DNA from 2 places in the Bradyrhizobium sp. CAR08 genome. Region 2 is predicted to be linked to the other one. Evidence: riboswitches for the same ligand, from Rfam matches in the RefSeq annotation. Region 2 holds a riboswitch; the other holds the start of a gene.

Region 1 (3,406 bases), on a different contig from region 2:
CGCGGGTTTTTGTCGCCGCCGGTGGAGGAAGCGTCAGCCTCGCTTGCCCCCGCGCTGACGTGCCAAACAAACCGACGGACGCTTCCAGCGTCAAGTCGCGACTGACTCTCGCAAGAGGGCCCGATGGCTCGTAGCCTGAAATTGAAGCGACCTGTTGCTGTCGCAGACGCAACATGGTCTCAGACCCGGGACAGCCGAATTGGGCAAATTGCCCAACATTGAGCGCGTCTGCGTTTGGCACGGCATTTGAAAGGGATCGCCCATGGCATCGCTCGCCTAAGGAGTCGGAAGGCATGGCTTACAAGATCGTCGCTTCGCAATGCACCGTTTGTGGCGCATGTGAGTTCGAGTGTCCCAACGCGGCGATCAGTCTGAAGCGTGACATTTACGTTATCGATGCCAAAAAATGTACGGAGTGCGAGGGCCATTGCGACACGCCGCAATGCGCGGTGGTCTGTCCGGTCCCTGACACCTGTGTCCCGTCCAAGACAGGATAGGCAGCCCGCGACCAAAAGGCCTCATCGCTCGATTTCGCGAACGAAGTTGTAGATGTGGGACCTTGAGGAGACCACGACCGCATGGGGCGCATCGAGGTCGATTAACATCGTTATCAGCTTAAGACGCTGAGCGACGCCGAGGAACCCCTCAAAGGGCTCTGTCGGAGGACACCGTCGAATTTGTCACGAACAAGGACAAGGCCCTCGATGCTCAGCGGCCGCGTTACGGCCTATCGTCGCTGGCGGCGAGTCGAGGCGAGGCAGACCCGGCGTCGAGCGGCCACGGACGCATCGAAGCCGGCGCAAAAGTCGCTGAGCACGTGAACACCTAGTGCACCGAGAAGATCATCTTGGCCAACCTCACGGAGGCGGACGACCTCGTGCCTGGTCGCGGGCCCGCCGAACACCAAGGAGCCGACCTGATCATCCGTTCGGTCCTGGAGCAATCCGGCTTTCGAAATTTCTAGGGAGCCTCGTGGGCTGTGACCAAACGGATGCCGGCCGAGGATGATCGCACCTTCCTGACGCGCAGGTTCGAAAAGCTGCTGACGGAAAAGGTCGCCTCCTCGCGATCACACAGATACCGAAAGCGGCCCGGGTTCGTTCCGGTGGTGGAGCTCAACCGTTACGCGAGCAGGGAGCGAATGCATTTCACAAGCGGAGCCTCCACGGATCAGGGCGTGTTCACCAGGCCGCGAGCAAGACCGTCGTACCCGCCTAGTGCGCTCGTAATCGCTTGGGCAATGTCGCAGCGAGAATCGGTAGGTTGACGCATCGATCCTCGTGCGCATAATTTCAAGCCGTCGCGGTCTCCGGATTTCGTTTGATCCGGAGCTAAGAGGGAAGCCGGTGCAATGCCGGCGCTGCCCCCGCAACTGTAAGCGGCGAGCCGCTGTCCAACGAAGTCACTGAAGCCATGCGGCTTCGGGAAGGCCGGACAGCAGCGACGACCCGTGAGCCAGGAGACCTGCCTCGACAAGATATCGTCCACGGGCGGGGCGTCCCGGTGTGCGCCAAGCAGTTGTCGCTCACGCGATGTTCGCTGTCTGCGTCCGCCATGGCCTTTGCCCCAACATGGGGTCTAAGCTATGTCAATCCTTTCGCTTCCCGTTGCCACACTGGGGACGTCACGCATCGGCCCACGACGCGAACTCAAATTCGCACTCGAGAGCTACTGGGCGGGAAAATCCAGCGAAGCCGAGCTCCTCGAGGCGGGGAGTGGACTTCGTGCCGCTAATTGGGCACGGCAGAAATCCCGCGGTGCGACCGTCATTCCTTCGAATGACTTCTCGCTCTACGACCATGTGCTCGATACCAGCCTAATGGTCGGCGCCATTCCCGACGTTTACGGCTGGAACGAAGGTCCTGTGTCGCTTAAAACCTACTTCACCATGGCGCGTGGCGCTCAAGACGGTGGTCACGCTCAGCATGGGCCCGGCGTAGCCGCACAGGAGATGACGAAGTGGTTCGATACGAACTACCACTACATGGTGCCGGAATTTCACCAGGATCAGATCTTTAAGTATGCCTCTCGGAAGCCGATCGAGGAATATGAGGAGGCAAGAAGCCTCGGTTATCAGACGCGGCCCGTCCTAGTGGGCCCAGTCACTTTCCTGAAGCTCGGCAAAAGCGTAAATCCCGCATTCAATCCGCTGTCGCTGCTTGATCGACTCCTCCCCGTCTATGTCGATGTTCTCCGCGAACTAGCCTCGCGCGGCGCTGAATGGGTTCAGCTCGACGAGCCATGCCTAGTGATGGACGTCGACGAAGCATCTCGGGCCGCTGTCCGCCGGGCCTATGCTCATTTCGCTAAGGCCGTGCCGGCCCTTAAAATCATGCTGGCCACATACTTCGGGGGTGTCGGCGACAATCTTGAAACAGTCTTGGCCTTGCCCGTTGCCGGGGTTCATGTCGACCTGGTTCGTGCACCTGACCAGTTGGACGCGATTGTCGCCAGAGCAGGTAGAGATCTCGTGGTCTCGCTCGGTGTCGTTGATGGTCGCAACGTGTGGCGCTCTAATCTGCCGGCGCTACTCGACCAACTTGCTCCCATGGTCAAAAAACTGGGCAGGGACCGTGTTCAGATTGCCCCCTCCTGCTCGCTGCTTCATGTTCCGACCGACATTGAACTAGAGATCGATCTCGATCCCAATCTGAAGACGTGGTTGGCGTTCTCAGTGCAGAAGATCAAGGAACTTTCGATATTGGGCAAAGCGCTGGCTGGCCATGCTGCCGACGTGGCCGATGAACTCACGCTCTCAGAGGATGCATCCGTCACCCGCGAAACATCGCCGAAGATCCACAGTGCGAACGTCGCCGGACGAATGGCCGCGATCGACGATAGCATGCGTCGCCGTCGCAGTGCGTTCACCCAGCGCGCCGACGTCCAGCGCGTCGCCTTCGCATTGCCGATGTTTCCAACCACAACCATCGGATCCTTTCCGCAAACGGCGGACGTCCGCAATGCGCGTGCAGCTCATGCGCGGGGAGCGCTGAATGACACGCAGTACGAGCAGCTTCTGAAAGCGGAGACAGCCCATACCGTGCATTGGCAGGAAGATATCGGCCTGGACGTGCTCGTACACGGTGAGTTCGAGCGCAATGACATGGTTCAATACTTTGGCGAGCAGCTGTTGGGTTTCGCATTCACCAAGCACGGCTGGGTTCAGTCTTATGGCTCGCGGTGCGTTCGTCCTCCTATCCTGTTTGGAGATGTCTCCCGCCCGAAGCCCATGACCGTTAAATGGTGGCGACATGCGCAGTCTCTGACCAAAAAACCCGTCAAGGCTATGCTGACCGGACCGGTGACGATCCTGAACTGGTCGTTTGTCCGTGACGACATCCCGCGGAGCGAGACATGCCGACAGATCGCTCTCGCGATCCGAGACGAGGTCATCGACCTTGAGGCG
Region 2 (3,406 bases):
CATCTCGCCGATAACTGGCCCCGCATAGAGTCCGGAGGCCAGCGCAAGCTGCGCGATCGCGGCTTGCGATGCGACGGGGCCGCCGGTGTCGCAGAGCACCTTGAGCCGCCGCAACGTCGAGACCGGCAGGGTCGAATACGCGTCCAGCCGCGTATCGTCGCGGCCGTCGGCCGGCAGCACGGCCAGCACGATGCCGCGCTCCTTCGCCAGCTGCTGCAGGGCCGCGAGCCCATACGGCCAATAGGATTCCCCGCCGATCAAACGCACGAGAATGCCGCGCGCGTGCGCAAGCGTGCGTTCGACATAGGTGTCGACCGAGAGCGGATGACGAAGTTCTGCGAGATTGACGAGCCGCAGCGACGGCAGGCTGTCGCGGCCACGGCGCCAGCCGGCCGCGAACGCGGCAAGATCGGAATCCGAATACGAGAGCACCACGAGATCGGCCGGGTCCTGGCCAATGTCCCTTGGTATCGCGGTCTCCTCGAGACCGCGGCTCTCGCGGAAGACGACGTGCATCAGATACCGGATCCTGAAAGACCGAGTCCCGCCTTGATCGCGGCCTCGTCGATATCGCCGTGCTCGCCGATCACGACCAGCTTTGACTGCCTCGCACCCGCGCCCCAGGGCTGGTCGAACTGGTGGCGCACGCGCTCGCCCACCGCTTGCAGCAAGAGGCGCATCGGCTTGCCTTGCACCGCGATGTAACCCTTGACGCGCAGCACATTCTGCTCGCGCGCCAGACGCTGAACGGATGCAACCAGCGCTTCGATATCGGTGACCTCAGGAAGATCGATCACGACGGACGCAAAATCGTCGTGCTCGTGATCCTCTTCGCCGTCGTGATGCGAGGGACGCGCGGCGAGATCGTTCTCGGCGGCAGCACCGAGGCCGAGGATGAGGCGCGCGTCGATCGCGCCGTCGGTGATCGCCAGCATCGGCACGCGGCGCGACATCTCGGCGGTGATCGCCGCCTTGGCTGCTTCGAGGCCTGCCGCGCCCGCAAGATCGGCCTTGGTCAGCAGCACGATGTCGGCGCAGGCGATCTGGTCCTCAAACACTTCCGACAGTGGCGTCTCATGGTCGAGATTGCCGTCCGCCGCGCGCTGCGCTTCGACGGCGTCAGGGTCGGGCGCAAAACGGCCGGCGGCGACAGCTTCGGCGTCGGCCAGCGCGATCACGCCGTCGACCGTGATGCGCGAACGGATCTCCGGCCAATCGAACGCCTTGAGCAACGGCTTGGGCAGCGCCAGGCCCGAGGTCTCGATCAGGATGTGATCGGGCTTGACGGCCCGCGACAGCAGCTTCTCCATGGTCGGAATAAAATCGTCGGCGACGGTGCAGCAGATGCAGCCATTGGCGAGCTCGATGATGTTCTCTTCCGGGCAATTCGCATCGGCGCAGGATTTCAGAATCTCGCCATCGACGCCCTCGCTGCCGAACTCGTTGACGAGCACCGCGAGCTTCTTGCCGTTGGCATTGGCAAGCAGATGCTGGATCAGCGTGGTCTTGCCGGAGCCGAGAAAGCCCGTGACGACCGTGACCGGGACTTTTGCGAGCGAATTCATTCGGCGGCCTCCGGCACGACGGCCAAGGGGGAAATGGGGGGAATGCGGGCAAGCGATTGCTTGCGGAATATCTCCGGGCGGCTGCGCCAGGGCACGAGGCCGTCGGGCGCGGCCGCATAGGCCGCGGCGCCCGCGACCACATCGCTCGCATTCGCATCCGACAGACGGCCATAGACATAGGACCAGCGGCCGGGCGCGCTGAGCGCGACGGAGCAACCCTGGTTGCATGCAGACAGGCATTCGACGGGAACCACGCTGACGCCGTCGGGCACGCCGGCCTCGAGGATCGCGCCATGCAGGCGCTTGCCGGGCGTCGTCTCGCCTTCGCCAAGTGTCTCGCCGGCGCGGCAGGTAATGCAGACATGAAGTGTGACGGTCATCGCTTCTTCCAGAATAAACAGCGGGAAGCGATGAGGCCCACGAACCGTTCTTGCGAAGGCCCGTTTCCCCGTCGCGGAACACCCCGTCCGCCGGTCCAAAATCGTCCGCGTTGGCAGGTCTCCCGGCTTGCGGAGCAGGGTTTCCCCTTCGATCCCCGCCTTCCCGATCCCCAGGGGATCAGTGGCTTCGGGCATCTCTCCGGTCACGGTCGCGGGGGCGGCTGCATTTTGGAACCAAATCTTGCCGATTCGGACCCTATCGCATTCCCTCTTCGCCTGTCGTAGGACAGGAACCAACGCCGGGCCACCATTTGCCCCCGACCGCCTCTTGTCAAGCCGAAGGACCCCGTCCGATGACGCCCGAACCGGATACCCAGACGGCCGACGAAACCGACGCCCGCCACGCCTCGAAAATGGCGAAGAAGAAGGTCGCCCGCGACAAGATCATGGCGACCAAGAGCGGCGAAAAGGGCCTGATCATCGTCCACACCGGGGCCGGCAAGGGCAAGTCCTCTTCGGCCTTCGGCATGATCGTCCGCTGCGTCGCCCATGGCTTCCCCTGCGCGGTCGTGCAGTTCATCAAGGGCGCCTGGGACACCGGCGAGCGCCGCATGCTGACCGGCCATTTCGGCGACCTATGCCAATTCCACGCCATGGGCGAGGGTTTTACCTGGGAGACGCAGGACCGCGCCCGCGACATCGCCGCCGCGCGCGCCGGCTGGGAGAAGGCCAAGGAGCTGATCCTCGACCAGAATCTCCGCATGGTCGTGCTCGATGAGATCAACATCGCGCTGCGCTACGACTATCTCGACATCGCCGAAGTTGTCGATTTCCTGGTGACCTCGAAGCCGCCGATGACGCATGTCGTGCTCACCGGCCGCAACGCCAAGGACGAGCTGATCGAGATCGCCGATCTCGTCACCGAGATGACGCTGGTCAAGCATCCCTTCCGCTCCGGCATCAAGGCGCAAGCCGGCGTCGAGTTCTAAGAAACTCGCGATGGCGCGCGCATTGATGATCCAGGGAGCCGGCTCGGACGTGGGCAAGTCGCTCATCGTTGCCGGCCTCGCACGCGCCTTTGTGCGACGCGGCCTGCGCGTGGTCCCGTTCAAGCCGCAGAACATGTCGAACAATGCAGCCGTCACCGTTGACGGCGGCGAGATCGGCCGCGCCCAGGCACTCCAGGCGCTCGCCGCCGGCGTCGAGCCGCACACCGACATGAACCCGGTGCTGCTCAAGCCCGAGACCGATGTCGGCGCGCAGGTGATCGTGCAAGGAAAACGCATCGCGACCGCGCGTGCGCGTGAATATGCGGCGATGAAACCGTCATTGATGGGCGCCGTGCTGGAGAGCTTCGAGCGGCTGAAGGCGCGCGCCGATCTCGTTCTGGTGGAGGGTGCCGGCAGTCCGGCCGAAGTGAACCTGCGCAAGGCCGACATCGCCAATATGGGTTTTGCGCGC

What was found. Region 2 has a riboswitch for cobalamin ahead of ACIPUD_RS28275 (DUF1636 family protein). Riboswitches for the same ligand answer to the same signal wherever they lie in the genome.
Region 1: another riboswitch for cobalamin. It lies ahead of metE (5-methyltetrahydropteroyltriglutamate--homocysteine S-methyltransferase); the one in region 2 lies ahead of ACIPUD_RS28275 (DUF1636 family protein).

The regions. Positions count from the first base shown of each region.
Region 1 is NZ_JBIXJX010000011.1:271,195-274,600, forward strand. Features, by position in the region: gene ACIPUD_RS24040 (4Fe-4S binding protein) at 294-497, shown strand; cobalamin riboswitch at 1,287-1,486, shown strand; gene metE (5-methyltetrahydropteroyltriglutamate--homocysteine S-methyltransferase) at 1,586-3,406, shown strand, end outside.
Region 2 is NZ_JBIXJX010000015.1:50,131-53,536, reverse strand. Features, by position in the region: gene cobN (cobaltochelatase subunit CobN) at 1-516, opposite strand, end outside; gene cobW (cobalamin biosynthesis protein CobW) at 516-1,565, opposite strand; gene ACIPUD_RS28275 (DUF1636 family protein) at 1,562-1,945, opposite strand; cobalamin riboswitch at 2,041-2,258, opposite strand; gene cobO (cob(I)yrinic acid a,c-diamide adenosyltransferase) at 2,299-2,934, shown strand; gene ACIPUD_RS28265 (cobyric acid synthase) at 2,945-3,406, shown strand, end outside.